One region of the Mesorhizobium sp. M0410 genome, then DNA from elsewhere that is predicted to be linked to it. Evidence: predicted binding sites of a transcription regulator. Region 1 holds the regulator's gene; the other holds the start of a gene.

Region 1 (9,081 bases):
CTTCACCGAGATGACGCCACCACCGGGCGAGGCCGGCGGCCTGCTCAATGCCATCGCGGGCAGCCTGCTGATGACGATCATCGCCGTTGTCGTCGGCACGCCGATCGGCGTGCTGGCGGGAACCTACATGGCCGAGTATGGACGCTTTTCGCGCATCACCACCGTCGTCCGCTTCATCAACGACATCCTGTTGTCGGCGCCGTCGATCATCATCGGCTTGTTCGTCTATGAATTGATGGTGCGGCCAATGGGACATTTCTCGGCCATTGCCGGCGCCGTGGCGCTTGCCATCCTGGTCATTCCGGTGGTCGTGCGCACCACTGAAGACATGCTCAACCTGGTGCCGAACGCGTTGCGTGAAGCCGGTGCCGCGATCGGCGCGCCGCGCTGGGTGGTGATCCGTTCGGTCGCCTACCGCGCCGCATTGTCCGGCATCGTCACCGGCATATTGCTGGCGATAGCACGCATTTCCGGCGAGACGGCGCCGCTGCTCTTCACCGCGCTCAACAACCAGTTCTGGAGCAGCAATATCAACGCGCCGATGGCCAGCCTGCCGGTGACCATCTTCCAGTTCGCTCTCAGCCCTTACGAGGAATGGCAGCAACTGGCGTGGACCGGCGCACTCATAATCACCCTGACGGTTCTGGGCTTGAGCATCCTCGCCCGCAGCCTTACCGGACGCAGAGAGGACAGATGACACAGATGTTGTCCCCGGACATGACGATGACCGAAACGGTCACCGAGAAGACGAAGATCGAGGTCAAGAACCTCAACTTCTACTACGGCCAGAGCAAGGCGCTGAAGGACATCAGCCTGTCGCTGCCCGAGCGCAGCGTCACGGCCTTCATCGGCCCTTCGGGTTGCGGGAAATCGACGCTGCTGCGCGTCTTCAACCGCATCTACGAGCTCTACCCGAAACAGACCGCCGAGGGCCAGGTGCTGCTCGACGGCAAGAACATTCTCGACCGGTCGCAGGATCTCAACCTCCTCAGGACAAAGATCGGCATGGTATTCCAGAAGCCGACGCCGTTCCCGATGTCGATCTACGAGAACATAGCCTTCGGCGTCAGGCTCTACGAGAATCTCGGCAAGTCCGAGATGGACGGCCGCGTCGAGCAAGCGTTGAAGCGGGCCGCGCTGTGGAGCGAGGTCAAGGACAAGCTAAACGCCAGCGGCTTGAGCCTGTCCGGCGGCCAGCAGCAGCGGCTCTGCATTGCCCGCACCGTGGCAGTGAAGCCGGAAGTCATTCTGCTCGACGAACCGGCTTCGGCCCTCGACCCGCTGTCGACGGCCAAGATCGAGGAACTGATCGACGAGCTGCAAGCCGACTACACGATCGTCATCGTCACCCACAACATGCAGCAAGCGGCGCGCGTGTCGCGCCAGACCGCCTTCATGTATCTGGGTGAACTGGTCGAGTTCGACCGGACCGAGAAGATATTCACGTCGCCCCGCGAGAAGCGCACGCAGGACTACATCACTGGCCGCTTCGGCTGAGCCGTTCCGATCATGCATATGAGGACAGGACCATGGGCGAACACACAGTCGCTTCTTTCGACGAGGATCTCGAGCAGATCAGCAAGCTGATCCGCGACATGGCCGACCTCGCCGGTTCGATGGTCGGCGGGGCGACCAAGGCCCTGTTGAATTCCGATAACGTGCTGGCGCAACGCGTCGTCTCCGACGACGCCATCATGGATGCGCGTCAACGCGAACTGGACGATCGCGCCATCACCCTGATCGCCAAGCGCCAGCCAATGGCTCACGATCTGCGCCATGTCGTCGGAGCGATCCGCATGGCCGGCGACCTCGAACGCATCGGCGACCTTGCCAAGAATATCGCCAAGCGTGTGAGCGCGGTCGGCCTCAGCGCCACGCCGCGCGACCTATCGCATTCCATCGATGCGATGGCGCAGCTAGTGCTCATCCAGGTGCAGGGCGTCATCGAGGAGTATGCTGCAGGCGATGCGGCCGCCTTGGCCAAGCTGCGCGCCGCCGACGAGCGTATCGACGTCAAATACACGTCCGTGTTCCGCGAGCTGTTAACCTACATGATGGAAGATCCGCGCAACATCACTGCTTGCACGCATCTGCTGTTCTGCGCCAAGAATCTCGAGCGGATCGGCGACCATGTCACCAACATCGCCGAAAATGCGTATTATGTGCTGACCGGCGAACAATTGCCGGTCAATCGTCCGAAGCAGGACGAAACGACAATGTCCGCGCCGGTGACATGATGGGGGTGCCCAGCCGATGATCGCACCACGCATAATGGTGGTGGAGGACGAGGAGCCGTTGGGCGTGCTGCTCCGCTACAATCTCGAATCCGAAGGCTACCAGGTCGAGGTGGTGACACGCGGCGACGAAGCCGAGATCCGTTTGCAGGAGAATGTGCCCGACCTTCTGGTGCTCGACTGGATGATACCGGCGGTTTCCGGCATCGAGCTCTGCCGCCGGTTGCGCGTGCGCCCCGAAACCGAGCGGCTGCCGATCATCATGCTGACCGCGCGCGGCGAGGAGAGCGATCGGGTGCGCGGTCTTTCGACCGGCGCCGACGACTATCTCGTCAAACCGTTTTCGACGCCGGAATTCATGGCCAGGGTCAAGGCGCTGCTGCGGCGCGCCAAGCCGGAAGTGCTGTCCAGCGTGCTGAAGGTCGGCGACATAGTGCTCGATCGCGAATCGCACAGGGTCTATCGCAAGAAGAGCGAGATCCGGCTCGGGCCGACCGAATTCCGGCTGCTCGAGTTCATGATGCGGCATCCGGGCCGCGTCTTCTCGCGTAGCCAGTTGCTCGATAATGTCTGGGGCGAGACGATCTATATCGACGAACGCACCGTCGACGTCCATGTCGGGCGGCTGCGCAAAGCCGTCAATAACGGCCGCATGCCGGATGTCATCCGCACCATCCGCGGTGCCGGCTATGCGATCAGGGAAGATTGACCCGCCTGGTCAGGCGACGTTCTTTCTGACGCCGGGCCTCATTTGCGCGCCCGGCGCGAAAATCTCCTGGTCGACGAAGCTTAACGCCCGCATCGCGCAGCCTTCGCGGATCAGCGGCAATTCGTTCGGCTCGGTATCGAAGGAGATCGAGCCCGAGTGCTGGCCGCCGGCGGTCTGGGCGATTGCCTTGCGCAAGGCCGGCTCGATCAGATCGAAGGCAGCGGCACTGGCGCCGACCATCGCGACCGGTGCCGGATCGATCAGCGCGAACAGCGAGCCGAGACCGAAACCCAGCGCTTCGCCGGCCTTGCGGTAGGCCTCGCGTTCCGGCCCATCCTTCTCGCGCGCGCGGGCGGCCAGCGCGCGCATGTCGGCGTCGCTGACGTCGGCGATAGGTTCGCTGTCTTCGCTCATCTGCCTGGCGTTGCGCCAGATGGCATAGTTGCCGGCATAGGCTTCGATGCAGCCGCGCCGCCCGCAACGGCAGAGCGCGCCGCCCGGACGATGGATCATGTGGCCAAATTCGCCGCCCGAGGAATGCGTCCCGGTGAACAGTTCGCCCTTCAGCACAAGCCCCATACCGATGCCATGCGAAAGCAGGATGGCGATGAAGTCGTCGCGATAGCGATCCGGATTGCGCCAGCGCAAAGCCACCGCCATCATATTGCAGTCGTTCTCCACCGTGGCCGGGATGCCGAATTCGTCCTCCAGCATGTCGGCAAAGGCGATGTCGGTCTGCGGCGTGATCGGCGACCACAGCATGGCGCGTGCAGGGGAGTCGGTAATGCCCTGAATCGCCAGGGCGATGCGGGCGACACTGCGGACGTCAAGGTCTGGGTCCTCAAGCCGGCGCCGGACGATGGCCATGCATTCGCGGATCAGCTCGTCGCGCGGCATGGTCAGCGTGTCCAGCCGGCGCTGTTCCTCGGCGACCACCTGTCCCGCATAGTCGATAATGGCGGCCGACAGGAAATTCAGTGACAACACCACGGTCAGCACCGCCGCCGCTTCCGGGTTGAGGGCGAGGCCGACCTGCGGACGACCCCGTTTCAACGAAACGGGCTCACTTGCCTTGCTCTCGGCGAGGATGCCTTCCCGTATCAGGTCGGAGGAGATCGCCGATATGGTCGAATGACTGAGGCCGGTGGTGGCTGCGATCTCCGTACGCGATGGCTGGCCAGCCCGGCGCACCGCCGAGATCACCATCGCCCGGTTGCGCCGGCGCAAATCGTCGTGGCGGATTCCGACCGACATCGTTTTGCTTTCCTCCCGGTTGCCGCGGCCGCTCATGAACCGGAAGCCGTCGGTAATGTCCGACAAATAGTGTCAGATGCGGCAAATAGTGTCAGATGCAGGTGGCGCTGTCATCGTTTATTCCGACGCTCGAAAAAACTCGCAGAGTCATCAAAATCCATCACAATCGATGTTGACAGCAGCCGGAGATCGGGCCAGTATTTTTTCGAGGCTCGAAAAAATTAGAGCTTCTAAGCTGGTCTTTGAGCCAATTGGTCACGCCGTACGCGGCGCAGGGAGGATATGATGAAGAAATTCACGACCGCCATTCTGGCGGGTGTCGCCATCACGCTGGCGCTGGCGTCGGTGGCGCAGGCGAAAGACAAGGTCATCGGCGTTTCCTGGTCGAACTTCCAGGAAGAGCGCTGGAAGACCGACGAGGCCGCAATGAAGGCGGCCATCGAGGCCGCCGGCGACAAGTATATTTCCGCCGACGCACAGTCCAACCCCGGCAAGCAGCTCACCGACGTCGAGAGCCTGATCTCGCAGGGTGCCAATGCGCTGATCATCCTGGCACAGGATGCCTCGGCCATCGGGCCGGCCGTGCAGAAGGCACTGGACGAAGGCATCCCCGTCGTCGGCTATGACCGGCTGATCGAGAACAAGGACGTGTTCTATCTGACCTTCGACAACAAGGAAGTCGGCCGCATGCAGGCCCGCGAAGTCTTCAAGGTGAAGCCGGAAGGCAACTACGTCTTCATCAAGGGTTCGGGTTCCGATCCGAATGCCGATTTCCTGTTTGCCGGTTCGATGGAGGTGCTGAAGGAGGCCATCGACAGCGGCAAGATCAAGAATGTCGGCGAGGCCTATACGGACGGCTGGCTGCCGGCCAACGCTCAGAAGAATATGGAACAGTTCCTGACCGCCAACGACAACAAGGTCGATGCCGTGGTCGCGGCCAATGACGGCACCGCCGGTGGCGTCGTCGCCGCGCTGACAGCACAAGGGTTGGCCGGATCGGTTCCGGTCTCGGGCCAGGACGGCGACCACGCCGCGCTGAACCGCATCGCGCTTGGCACACAGACCGTGTCGGTGTGGAAGGACGCGCGCGAGCTCGGCAAGAACGCCGCCGAGATCGCCTCGCAGCTTGCCGACGGCAAGCAGATGACCGACATTGCCGGCGTGAAGGATTTCACCACGCCCGGCGGCAACACGGTCAAGTCGCTGTTCCTGACTCCGGTCGCCATCACCAAGGATAACCTCAACGTCGTCATCGACGCCGGCTGGATCAAGAAAGAAGAGGTCTGCGCCGGCGTGGCGGCTGGCACTGTTGCGGTCTGCAACTGATCCGTCGTTTCCAAGCGTAGAGAACGCCGCGGCTGTAATGCCGCGGCGTTTTTTTCAAAAAGAATTGTTTTTCCGCTTCCGGCGGATAATTTCTAGGCTGCTTCCGGCATCCGCGGCAGACGGCAACCCGGCGGGAGAAACATGATGACCGACACGACTTCCAACACGCCGGTCGACAGCACGGCGGACCGGGCGCGGGAATCCGAGCTCGGCATCGTTGCCCGGTTTCTCAAGGCAACCGAGATCGACACCCGCATGCTCGGCATGGTCGGCGCGCTGTTGGTCATCTGGATCGGGCTGCATGTCGTTTCCAGCGTACGGCTCGGCGTCAATCCGTTCGACTTCGACAGCCGGACCTTCCTGACGCCACGCAATCTCTGGAACCTCTCGGTGCAGACTTCCGCCGTGGCCATAATGGCCGCCGGAATGGTGCTGGTTATCGTCATGCGCAATATCGACCTGTCGGTCGGTTCCGCCGAAGGCCTGATCGGCGTGGTCATGGGCTTTGCGCAGGTGCATTTCTTGGTGCGAATGATCGGTCTGCAACTCGGCAACCCCTGGATCTGGATCCTGGCGCTGGCCATTGGCCTGGCGCTCGGTCTTCTTATCGGAGCGTTCCAGGGATATATCATCGCTTATCTCGAGGTGCCGGCCTTCATCGTGACGCTGGGCGGCCTTCTGGTCTGGCGGGGTGCCGCATGGTGGGTCGCCAGCGGTCAGACGATTGCGCCGCTTGATGCCACGTTCCAGCTGATGGGCGGTGGGCCGGCGGGTTCGATCGGCGCGCGATGGAGCTGGATCGTCGGAATTATCGCGTGCCTGGCGGTTGTGTTCATGCTGCTCAACGGGCGGGTGCAGCGCAAGCGGTTCCGCTTTCCGTTGCGCCCGATCTGGGCCGAGACGTTCCTCGGTGTCCTCACCTGCGCTGTGATCATGGGGGCCATATGGCTCGCCAATTCCTATCCTTGGCCGGTCGGCATCGTGAACAGATACGCGGCGGCCAACAATATAACGGTTCCCGAAGGCGGGCTGTTCATCGCCCATGGCATCGCCATACCCGTGCTGATGGCTGTGGCGGTCGGGCTGATCATGACCTTCATCACCAAGCGTACCCGTTTTGGCCGCTATGTCTTCGCTATCGGCGGCAATCCGGAAGCCGCCAACCTTGCCGGTATCAACACGCGGTGGGTGACCATGAAGGTGTTCATGATCATGGGCGTGCTGGCGACGATCGCCGCGGCGATCTCGTCAGCCAGGCAGAACTCGTCGACCAATGCGCTGGGCACGCTAGACGAACTGCTGGTCATCGCCGCCGCGGTCATCGGCGGCACGTCACTTGCAGGCGGCTCCGGCACGGTGCTCGGCGCCATGCTCGGCGCACTTTTGATGCAGTCGCTGCAATCCGGCATGGTGCTGCTCGGCATCGATTCACCGCTGCAGAGCATCGTCGTCGGCGCCGTGCTGGTGCTCGCGGTCTGGCTCGATACCGTCTATCGCAAACGCGTTTAGGGAGGAGGAACGATCATGGCCGACAAGACCGCTCCCACGGGCACGCCGCTGATCGACATGCGCAGCATCTCGATCGCCTTCGGCGGCATTCGCGCCGTCGACGATGCCTCGGTCGATCTTTTCCCGGGCGAGGTGATGGCTTTGCTCGGCCACAACGGTGCCGGCAAATCGACGTTGATAAAAATCCTGTCCGGCGCCTATAAGCGCGATGCGGGCCAGATTTTCGTCAACGGCGAGGAGGCTTCGATCTCCAACCCCCGCGACGCCAAGAAGTACGGCATCGAGACGATCTATCAGACGCTTGCGCTGGCCGACAATGTCGATGCGGCCGCCAACCTGTTTCTCGGCCGCGAGCTGATGACCGGCTGGGGTACGCTCGACGACGTCGCCATGGAGGCCGAGGCGCGCAAGGTGATGGGCAGGCTCAATCCGCGTTTCCAACGCTTCAAGGAGCCGGTGGTAAAGCTTTCGGGCGGCCAGCGGCAGTCGGTGGCGATCGCCCGCGCCATCCTGTTCAATGCTCGCATCCTGATCATGGACGAGCCGACGGCGGCACTCGGGCCGCAAGAGACGGCGCAGGTCGGCGAACTGGTCAAGCAGCTCAAGGCCGACGGCATCGGCATCTTCCTGATCAGCCATGATATTCACGACGTGTTCGAGCTTGCCGACCGTGTCTGCGTCATGAAGAACGGTCGGGTTGTCGGCACGGCGCGCACAACCGATGTCACCCAGGACGAAGTGCTCGGCATGATCATCCTCGGCAAGTGCCCACCCGGCGCCATTCCGGGGCCGGGCGCGCTGAAGATCGCCGCATGAACGAGAATTAGCCGGCTAATCACAAGCCGCCAAAATGTGCCAGTCGTCACCATGCTTTGGCCTGGGCATTGTGTTGGCGTCGGGACTTGCCCATAAAGATGCCGAACCGTCCACGGGACGTATCTGCAATTGAAGAAGCTGTTTCCGACCGTCGCTTTTATCGCCGTCGCGCTGATCAGCCTGACGATGGCGGGCTTTGCCTATTTTGCCACCCAGGAGGCGGCCCGCATTAAATTCGAGGCGACGGCGGACGACGCGCTTAACCGGATCGAAAGCCGCATCGACCTGGACCTGTCGCTGCTGCGCGCAACGCGAGCGCTGTTCGACGCGCGCAATGGCGGTATCTCGCAAGGCGAGTTCAAGGCTTTCTTCAACGCGCTCGACATCGACAATAATTTCGCCGGTCTGCGCGGCATCGGTTTCCTCCGCCTGGCGAAAACTGGCAACGAGGCGGCGGTCGAGCGCGACATCCTGCACGATCACGGCGCAAGCCACCCGATCTACCCCGACACGAACTTACCGTGGCGTACGCCCATCGTGCTGTTCGAACCGCTGGATCCGTCCAACAAATCCAGCATCGGCTACGACATGTTCACCGGGCCGGCGCGGCGCGAGGCGATCGAAAAGGCGATGGCCGACGACCAGCAGCACGCCAGCGGGCTCGTGCAGCTCGGCAAGGATACGGGTGCCGCGCAGACCTTTACCGGGTTCCTCGTCTTCGTCCGGCTCAATGTCGAAACCGCGCCGGACGCCGTGAACGCGACGAGATCCTCGACTGCCGGCCTCCTTTATGCGGCCTTCCGCGCCCGTGACCTGTTCCAGGCTGCGCTCAGTCGGGCACCATTGCTGCCGGTTAACACCGAGATCTATGACGGCACGGTGGACAGCGACAACCTGCTGTTCCAATCGGAAACGCCGCCTGTTTCGAGCCTCGGCGACAGGCTGCTGGTCACCCGCAAGATCACCGTCGCCGGCCGGCCGTGGGTCGTCCTGTTCAGGCCGACAAGTGCTTTCTCGCAACCTTCCTCGCGCGCCATCCCGGTGATGCTCGGATTGTTCGGACTGCTGCTTGCGGGCGCCATCGCGCTGGTGGCCCGCTATCAGGAGCGGGCCTATGAGGCGATCTCGCTGCTTCACGAAACGACCGAAAAGAGCCTGCTGGAAAAAGACCTGATGCTGCAGGAGATGAAGCATCGCATCAAGAACTCGATCACGCGGGTGCTGGCAATCGCG
Region 2 (9,081 bases), on a different contig from region 1:
GCTCCTACGGTTGCGCCAGCGGCATCAAAGGAACCAGCTACGAGTTCAAGACGAAACCGTGCCTAATTCTCTTGAGTTGCGGATTGTTTCGCCTTCGAAATTCGAACTCGAACTGAACTGGGGAGCATACCCGTTCGCGCCGCCTACGATTGATTCCTGCCCTTGCCAGAGGCAGACAATGACGGTCCGCCTTTGGTGCCCATCAAATCCACGCCTGCAGCCATTTGAGGCCGAAGGCGCCGGGAGCCAGAATACCTGTGGCCCAGACGAAGGCTGAGGTGATGTTGGCAATCTGAAACGTCAAGGCGGGCATCTTACAGATGCCCGCCGCCAATGGCACGGATGCGCGCAAAGGACCGAAGAAGCGCCCAAAGAACACCCCGGCCACCCCCCATCGCTCGAAGAACAGGTGACCGCGCGGAATGAGGTTTGGATAACGTGACAGGGGCCAATAGTGCGAAACCCCGTTTCCCAACCGCGTGCCGATCCAGAAGGACAGCCAGTCCCCCAATGCCGCCCCAATGGCGGCGGCAAGCCACAGGGGCCAGAATGCGATACCGCTTTCGCCGATGAGAAAACCGACACCGATCAGGATCACGGTTGCAGGCAACAACAGAGAGATGAACGCCAGCGATTCCCCAAAGGCCAGCACGAGCACCAGCGGAACACCCCATGCTTCATGCGTCCGGATAAACGCGATCGTCGCTTGCGTGACCTCATCGAGGCTCATTCATCACTTTCCAATTCGCACCAAGCGTGACCGACGGTTGACATCTCACCATATCGGTCCCTCTGGCAAAGACCTGCCGCGCAGGAAACCGAAATCGTGCAGACGTGTAGCGGCCGAGCAACGCACACGGCGCAAGTAACCATTCAGAAGGATCTTCCTCCCGCTCTGATTGACAGAACCCACGGGATCGACCTTAACTCATTCTTAACAAAGGTGGTTGGGCGGGTCGGATGAGTTCCTCACGAGTGCGGTTGTGCGCACGGTTGGGCGGCGGTGCGGTCGTTGCAATCATTGCGATAATGTCCACGTGGTCGGCGGCGACGGCTTCACAGTCGATGCCGATCGGTGGCTTTACCTCGCAGCCGATCGGTCACTACGATTTCTGCAAATCCCATCGGGCCGAATGTGAGATCCGCTCACGCGACAATGGTCCGGAGCACATGACCGGAAAACTCTGGCGGCAGATTACGAGCGTTAACCTGACGGTCAACAACAACGTCAAGCCGATGAGCGATCTCGACCAGTACGGACAGGACGAATTCTGGGCTTATCCGGACAGTGGTTTCGGCGATTGCGAAGACTATGCGCTGGAAAAGCGTCGCCGTCTGATAAACCGCGGCATTCCTGTGTCGGATCTGCTGATGACGGTTGTTCGCAAGCCCGACGGCGAGGGTCATGCAGTGCTGACTGTTCGTACCGACACGGGCGACTTCATCCTCGACAACCTCACCGACACGGTGCGCCGCTGGGACCAGACCGGCTACCGCTTCCTGAAGAGGCAAACCGGCACCGACACGGGGCGCTGGGTCTCCCTCGATGGCGACAACCCGCTGGTCAGCGCAATCAAGTGACGGTAGTGTAACAGTTCACCCCAAAGTTGACGCCTTGCCGAAAGAGATCTCTGTGGCTGATGCGCAGCCTGCTCTTCGTCTTAGGTCGGAGTGTTCGTCGTTGTTAAGGCTTTGTGTCCGGCTTCGCCTGATTGCTGCTCGCCCCCTTCGACGAGCACACTCAATGGTGCTGTCGCCTCCGGGCAGCCGCTCTGAATTTTTTTCCATGACGAAATGTTGAGAACCATGTCGCATTGCGCGAGTTCCGGTCCAGACGGCAATTGCAGACAGGCGAATTCACCGTGATGGAACGTCCGGCCGTTGGCGAGGCACTGACATTCTGCCCGCGCGGGCGTTGCAACAAGCGCCACGAAAACCAGGATGCAAGAGGCATGGAACGTCCTCATGCGAAATCATAGCACGATCCGGAGCGGGCGCCAGATCGCCCAGCATGAGCTACAGCGCCGTGATGATGACCAACGCAATCGCGACCGCGGTGGCATGGGAACCGGCGTTGGCGAGCGAGCCCGGGAGGCCACTCAGCAGAGGCTCGATCAGATGCACAGATCAGCACCCGTCGCCGGCCGCTCCGGCGCCCGTGAGCAGTAGCGCCATTAGTGCGGCGAGAACTCGGACGCTCCGCCTCGCCCAATTTCGACCCTCTCACGCCCTCGGCAACGCAACCCTGGATGAGGACCGGGTCATTCCACACGCAAATAACCGGTCAGGCCGCTCTTCTGATGTTCAATGACGTGGCAATGGAATGCCCAATTACCCGGATTGTCAGCGACCAACGCCACTTCCATCACTTCTTGCGATTTAAGAAGGGCCGTATCTGTTACAAGCGACGCAATTTTGCGCTTGTCGGAGCGTAGCAGACGGAAAGACATACCGTGCAAATGGATCGGATGATCGTTCGGCGTTTCGTTGCGAAGGCGCAGAACATAGCTTTTGCCTCGTTTTAGAGCCGCGAGCGGATCAACTGGCCCCGGCGCGTCCCCTCGCCAGGCGACGCGGTTGATCGACCAGAAGGTGTAGCCGAGCGTGCCGCAAACACCCGGCGCCGGCGCATCACCATTGGGCGACCAGCCAAAGACGAAGTCCATTGTCTCGGGATCGGCAAGATCCGGCTCCGGTACGCGATTCGGCCGCAGCGGCTTGAGTTCGCCAAGCGTCCGCCCCGCGCTGGCGCCGATAGGCCGGAATCGGACGAGAACGCGAGGTCCCTTGGCTGTTCTGAGATTCAGGCTGACGATCTCGTCTTCGCCATCAGGCACGCGGAGGGCGACATCGGCGCGCTGGCCGGGCGCGATGACAATGCCCCGAGGCGCAACAGGCTGCGGCAGCGGGTTGGCATCAAGAGCGATCACTTTGGCCGTTCCGCCATCGAGGTCATAAGTGCCGATACGGGTGACATCCGTGACTGCCAAACGCAGGCGCACAAGGCTGCCCGCTGGCAGATCGTAAATCGGGGTGACTTCCCAATTTACCGTCGAGACCGTACCCAGCGTGCCGCCGCGCGCAGCGTTGCGTGCCTTGAACAATTCGATGAACTGGCCGTCTTCGCCGAGACGGAAGTCGCGTATATTGAGCGGCAAATCCTGGTCGAAACCGGCATCTTCGTCATCTTCGACAACAAGCATGCCTGTCAGACCGCGGGCCATCTGATCGAGCGTGTTGCAATGCGGATGATACCAATAGGTGCCGGCATCCGGCGGTGTCAGAGTGTAACGGAAGCTTTCGCCCGCCGCGATGGGACGCTGGGTGAGATAAGGCACGCCGTCCATGGCATTGGCGATGCGCAATCCATGCCAGTGCACACTCGTCGCTTCATCGAGATCATTGACCACGTCTATGGAAAACGGCCTACCTCGCAATAAACGCAGAGTGGGCGGCGGCCCGCCCGCACCGAAACTCATCATCCCTTTGGTGACGGTGCCGGGCAAAATCGACCGACTGATCGCTGAAACCCGCAAGGTCAGATCGGCTGCTACGGCCCTGCCGGCAATCAGCCCGCCTGCAGCGCCGACAGCTACTGCTGCCGTGCCGCCCAGCAAGAATCCCCTGCGCGACATTCCCGACATGAAGCAGCCCTTTCAGTGGAGTATAGCGGACGTGGTGTTGTTGTCTCTTCGTTCACGAATTTCGAACCCTGGCAATGATTCAAGGTCAAGGTGGCGTAGTCTCCGAAGGACTTCAACTGAAGTTGGAGTTTCACTTGCTTTTTGATGATTGCCACACAACGTCGCACTGAGCCGCGAGGCGTCTACGTGGCAGCTCTCGCCGAACGGCGTGTTGTGGGTGTAGCGTGCCCGATTGGCAGGAGTTACGACGCAAGCTATCCCCTTGCCGGAAATGGGCTCGCCTGAAATAGCACATTTGAAGCGGCCACCGTCTCTTAAACGCCCATAAACGCAAACGCCCATAGACGCTCATCACTCGTCAGCGCTCTATCTCGGCCCATTTCTGCTCGCCGCAGGATCGGTGCAAATACGGTCATCCAATTTCAATAACGGAACCCTGTAATGCTGCCGTCACATACGGTGGCTAGGCGGATGCAGGGCGCCCTGCCCGTCCAACCTCTGGAGACAACCATGCGCGCTTTGCCGACTGTCATGGCGCTTGCGGCCCTGCTGGGCACGCAGCCCGCTTTCGCCGAATTCGTCACAGCTTTCGATTTTCCGCAGCCGAAAGACACCAGCGAATTTTACACGGTTATCGAGATTCCGGCGGGAAGCATCACCAAATATGAGATCGATGCCGAGACAGGCCATGTCGTCGTCGATCGATATCAGTCCATGCCGGTCGTCTATCCGGCCAACTATGGTTCCGTTACCAGTTCGTTGGGCGGCGACGGCGACCCGTTGGATGCGCTTGTCTTCACCCGGGAACCCGTTGTGCCCGGTGCTCTGATCAAAGTCCGCGCCATCGGCGTGCTCAACATGGTCGACGGCGGCGAAGCGGATGACAAGATCATCGCTGTGCCGGCTACGGATATCGATCCGCAATATGACGGGGTCAAGACCATCGATGATCTTCCGGCCATCGAACGACAGCGCATCGAGGCATTCTTTCGAGTTTACAAGCAGCTACCTGAAGGCCGCAAGGCCGTTGAGCTGAACGGCTTTGGTGGCGCCAACGTCGCCATCGACATGGTTGGCAAAGCCATTGAAAGCTACCGGAACAAGAAGGACTGACAGGAAAGCAGAATCTCAACAGGAAGCTCATCCATAGGGCTGGTTCCTAGCGGTGTTGGAACACCGCTAGGGTATGCGTTGGGCTTGCGTCGCACTGTTGGATGCGCGCAAACTGCGCTTCGCTTTAGCTCCGGGCGTTTGCTGTTGATAAAGCCAAATCGTTGGCTTTATCTCCGCCTTCGCCTGGTTTCTGCTCGTCCCCTTTGACAGGCAAGCCAAACGGCGCCGTCGCCTCGGGGCATCCATCCTGAATTTTTTCCATGACGAAATGTTGAGAACCATGTCGCACTGCGCGAGTTCAGGACCTGACGGCAATTGCAGACAAGCGATTTCGCCGTGATGGAAAATGTGGCCGTTGGCGAGGCACTGGCATTCGGCCCGCGCGGGCGTTGCAGCGAGCGCCGCGAAAACCAGAATGTAAGAGGCCGGGATCGTCCTCATGCGCAAGATCATAGCACGATCCGGAACTGTCGCTAGTGTGAACGCTTCACAAGTAACTCGGCGGAGAACTCGTACCGCGGGCGCTCACGATCCTCAATCGTCGTTCGCGTCGGGTTTTGCCCTGTTGTCCGTATTTTGTGGCCCGAATCAAAGGCACGGCCAAGCGACCAAAATGACCAGCAAATCCATCGGCATGCCGCGCCCAACGACACCTGCCAAACTGCCGGCATGCATGACGAGCAGCGTTGTTCGAACCGACGGCCGCGATGATGCGCGACACGTTCAGGTTGAGGGAATGCGCGGGTCCTGAACGAGATAGAGCCGCGCAGTCGGCGTGAAATCAGTCACCAGGAATGAGAACGAAACCGTGCTCAGCGGATCGACCTCGCCTTTCCGGAACAGAAGATGGTCATAAGGTTCGAATTCACGACTGAATTCGGCGAAACTATCGGACCGAATTGCATCCGTTTCGCGGCGCGCCTGGTCGAACGAAAGCCCGTCGCTGGAATCGCTTGGCTGGTTGAGAATCTCCTGCAACTCGAACTCGAATTCGACCCAGGCGTGACCGCTGTTGTTGAGGGCAACGATCCTTAGGGAAATGAACCCGGTGGCATAGTTGCCGGAGGCACCGAATGGCTGAACCGGCCGGATGGCGCGTATGGTGAGGGTTACCGGGCTTGCCGACTCGAGTTCCTCGGTGATCACGACGGGATCGGCCCTTGTTCCGGCTCCCGAAGCGGCAATGATCCGGAATCCGCCGAGTTCGTCGGAAAAGGAGTAGGCGCCTGCTTCAAATATTCTGGGCCTTGTGCCATCGGCTCCAGCGAGGAGTCCGCTTGCTGCGAGCACGGTTGCGAATATCCCTACCAGACGTGCGCCTGATATTCGGGTTGACGAGTGGTGCCACATGGCTCGAAGTATGAACGACATTCCCGCGGCCGCATACTGGAATGGCTCAGGCGAGAGGCTATGATGGTTGGATTTGGCGCCGTAGGTCGAGGCATTCAACCGGATCGGTCGCCACAAACCAGCGGAGAGGTTGTCGCTGCCGGCGATTGCGCGAGAGGACGTACCGATGTTCGGACTTGGCATGACCCACCTGTTGGTTATCTTCGTGGTGGCGCTGGTTGTTTTCGGCCCGGAGGAGCTTCCAAAAGTCATGCGATCGGCGGGGGCAATGATGAAGACATTCAATCGGATTGCGGGCGATTTTCGAAAGCAGTTTGACGACGCCGTACGTCAAGCCGAGAAGGAACTCGACCTGCAGGAAACCCGCTCGATGCTTCAGAATGCGATGGAGGACGTGCCGCGAAGCGCTGACAAGGCCATAGTAGGGAAGGACAGCAATCTCGATCCGGCCGCTGAGCGGGGCGCAGAATCTGAACTGACATCGGTCACGGCCAAGGATGCGAGGTTTAATGCCGAAACGTCATCAAACCAGTGATCGGGCAGAAGAGCAGTCGCCCATCGGAACCATCGCGAGGCTCCCAGCCGCTCCACCTTCACCGTTTCGGTTTCGCCGACTGCGCGCCGGGACTCAAAACCTCATCTCGGGCATTCCCCTCGCTGTAAAATCCCTTCACAGGTTACCATTGTTCCACCACTGCCGTGCTGCAGCCGTGCTCTGTTTGACAATCGCGTTGCTGACTGCGGCGGTCACCGACGTCGGCTCCGCTTCAGCGCATCGCAACGCGCTCTGGCAGGTTGTGCAGACCTGCGCTCTTGCCGCAGCGCATCTTGGCAGCGCTTTCCCCTGCGAGGAAGTGATCCTGCCCAGGCAGGGCGTGCCTGGATCAGCTCTCATTAAATCACCCCGATACCGGACCGAGTTTCTGTTGACGCCACTTACGGCTGTTGCCGGCCTTGAAAGCCCGTCTGTCCGTTGGCAGGGCAGTTCCCAACTCTGGAATCGGGCATGGAAAGCACGAAGCAAGGTCTCGGCGAGCCTCGGACGTCACCTTCCACGAACGGCCATCGCCATGGCTGTGAATTCCAGGACTGAGCGATCCCAGGATCAGTTCCACATCCATATCGATTGCGTTGCGGTGTCGGTGGAAAAGAAACTTGTCCTGAAGGGGCCGAAGGTGGAAGGTCCGTGGCAGCTTCTCCCTTTGGCTCTGATGGGGAAACGCTATTGGATCAAGGCAGTCGACAAGCCGGATTTGGAAACGACCAACGTAGTCGGCATCATCGCTTCCGGCCTGCCGCAGGCCCGGGGCGCCATGCATCACGTAAATGTCGTCGTCGTTGGCGCCGAACTCGCCGGCGCAAGACCGGGATTTTACATCCTGACCAATTGGGAAAGCTCAGCGGCCGAGCGCCTTTTGGATCACGACTGCACCTCGCGTTGAGCGCCCACGAGGCAACGGGCGAAGCAATGGCCGCACCCGGACACTCGACGGAAGTCTCAAAGCAGTCTTCGCGGAATGGTATCCGGGCATGGCAAACGACAATCCAAGACCCGATCAGCGCAGCAAAGCTGCGTGACCGCCCCACAGTTCCTCATGCTCTCCTATCTGCAGGCCCGCACCGGCTAACGTCGGCTCTTCGACGATCCGATGAAGCGACAGCCCGAGACGAGCTGCGCACCACGCAAAGGAAGTGCAATTGGCTGAAATCGGGTGGAGCGAGGCGGCGATCCTAGGAGTGGTTCAAGGACTGACGGAATTTCTTCCGATCTCCTCAAGCGCGCATTTGCGGATCGTTGGTGAATTCCTGCCACCGGCCGGCGATCCCGGCGCCGCATTTACCGCCATTACGCAGATCGGGACCGAGATCGCGGCCCTGATCTATTTCCGCCATGACATCATCTGCATCATCGCCACATGGCTGCGTTCCCTGGCCGGCCGCCGTGAACGGCTGGACCCGGATGCCCGCATGGGATGGCTGGTGATCATAGGGACCCTGCCGATCGGCATCCTAGGACTATTGCTGAAGAACCTGATCGAAGGTCCGGCCCGCAACCTCTATCTCACGGCAACCATGTTGATCGTCTTCGCGCTGGTTCTCGCGGCCGCCGACCGGCTGGGCGCCAAGCGCAAGGCTTTGCGCGATCTGGGCTGGCGGGACGGCCTTCTGTTCGGCGCCGCCCAGGCGATGGCCCTCATCCCGGGCGTTTCGCGATCGGGAGACACTATAAGCGCCGGACTGCTGATGGCTTACACGCGAGAGGCCGCCGCCAGGTATTCGTTCCTGCTGGCGATACTTGCCGTGCTCGCCTCAGGCTTCTTCCAGCTCTATGCGAGTTGGGGGGCAGACAGTCCGGTCGGCGCCGGTCCGACCGCGCTGGCCACCCTGCTGTCCTTCGCGGTCGGCTATGTCGCGATCGTGGGTTTTCTGAAGCTAGTCTCGACGCGCAGCTACATACCCTTCGTCTATTATCGGATCGGGCTCGGCGCCTCGATATTTCTGCTTCTTGGCGCCGGTCTCCTGTCAGCGTCCTGAGATTATTTCGTGCCGCTGACGAGAATGTCTGTTGGGATTCGATCGCTTCCCAATGGCCGGAGTTGGATCGCGACTGGCGCTTCAGGTAGGTATATCCGGTGTCCGACCACAGCAGGACCTTCGGCTCCAGATTGTCGAGAATGAAGTCACCGGCGGTCGTGTTGACGCTCAGCATCGCGTGCCCCTCGCCGCTCGACTGCCTGACCACCGTTATCCAAAAGGTTTTGCGGGGGCACGCCCTGTCTCATCAGTTCGCGACGTTTTTCCAGCACGATGTCGTCGCAGTCGCCAAATCCCTTATAGGGATACTCCCATTTCTCATCGACACCGGGTATCTATGTCCGTCATGGCCATGATCGTCGTGTTGGCCCTGTTGTTGATTTCGATCAGCGTCTCACACAAGGAGCGGGTCAGTTCGACGGGCTTCGGGTCGCGCGTG

Evidence for each region. Region 1 encodes PhoB, which activates phosphate uptake and scavenging genes when phosphate is short. Its sites were predicted from a motif close to TGTCATNNANCTGTCAT; they were not measured.
Region 2: the regulator PhoB is predicted to act here: its motif matches at 4,082-4,098, upstream of NKI63_RS21085 (inorganic diphosphatase).

The regions. Positions count from the first base shown of each region.
Region 1 is NZ_JAMYRN010000005.1:194,649-203,729, forward strand. Features, by position in the region: gene pstA (phosphate ABC transporter permease PstA) at 1-697, shown strand, start outside; gene pstB (phosphate ABC transporter ATP-binding protein PstB) at 694-1,497, shown strand; gene phoU (phosphate signaling complex protein PhoU) at 1,530-2,237, shown strand; gene phoB (phosphate regulon transcriptional regulator PhoB) at 2,254-2,943, shown strand; gene NKI63_RS09080 (ROK family protein) at 2,953-4,197, opposite strand; gene xylF (D-xylose ABC transporter substrate-binding protein) at 4,483-5,523, shown strand; gene NKI63_RS09090 (sugar ABC transporter permease) at 5,668-7,032, shown strand; gene NKI63_RS09095 (ATP-binding cassette domain-containing protein) at 7,048-7,848, shown strand; gene NKI63_RS09100 (CHASE domain-containing protein) at 7,978-9,081, shown strand, end outside.
Region 2 is NZ_JAMYRN010000014.1:108,576-117,656, forward strand. Features, by position in the region: gene NKI63_RS21065 (DedA family protein) at 203-730, opposite strand; gene NKI63_RS21070 (transglutaminase-like cysteine peptidase) at 961-1,581, shown strand; gene NKI63_RS21075 (hypothetical protein) at 1,662-1,967, opposite strand; gene NKI63_RS21080 (multicopper oxidase family protein) at 2,262-3,644, opposite strand; gene NKI63_RS21085 (inorganic diphosphatase) at 4,116-4,757, shown strand; gene NKI63_RS21090 (hypothetical protein) at 4,824-5,198, opposite strand; gene NKI63_RS21095 (hypothetical protein) at 5,481-6,047, opposite strand; gene tatB (Sec-independent protein translocase protein TatB) at 6,274-6,642, shown strand; gene NKI63_RS21105 (CDP-diacylglycerol diphosphatase) at 6,617-7,549, shown strand; gene NKI63_RS21110 (undecaprenyl-diphosphate phosphatase) at 7,815-8,642, shown strand; partial or broken gene NKI63_RS21115 (transglutaminase-like cysteine peptidase) at 8,731-8,817, opposite strand; gene NKI63_RS21120 (transglutaminase-like cysteine peptidase) at 8,789-8,977, opposite strand; gene NKI63_RS21125 (transglutaminase-like cysteine peptidase) at 8,961-9,081, opposite strand, start outside.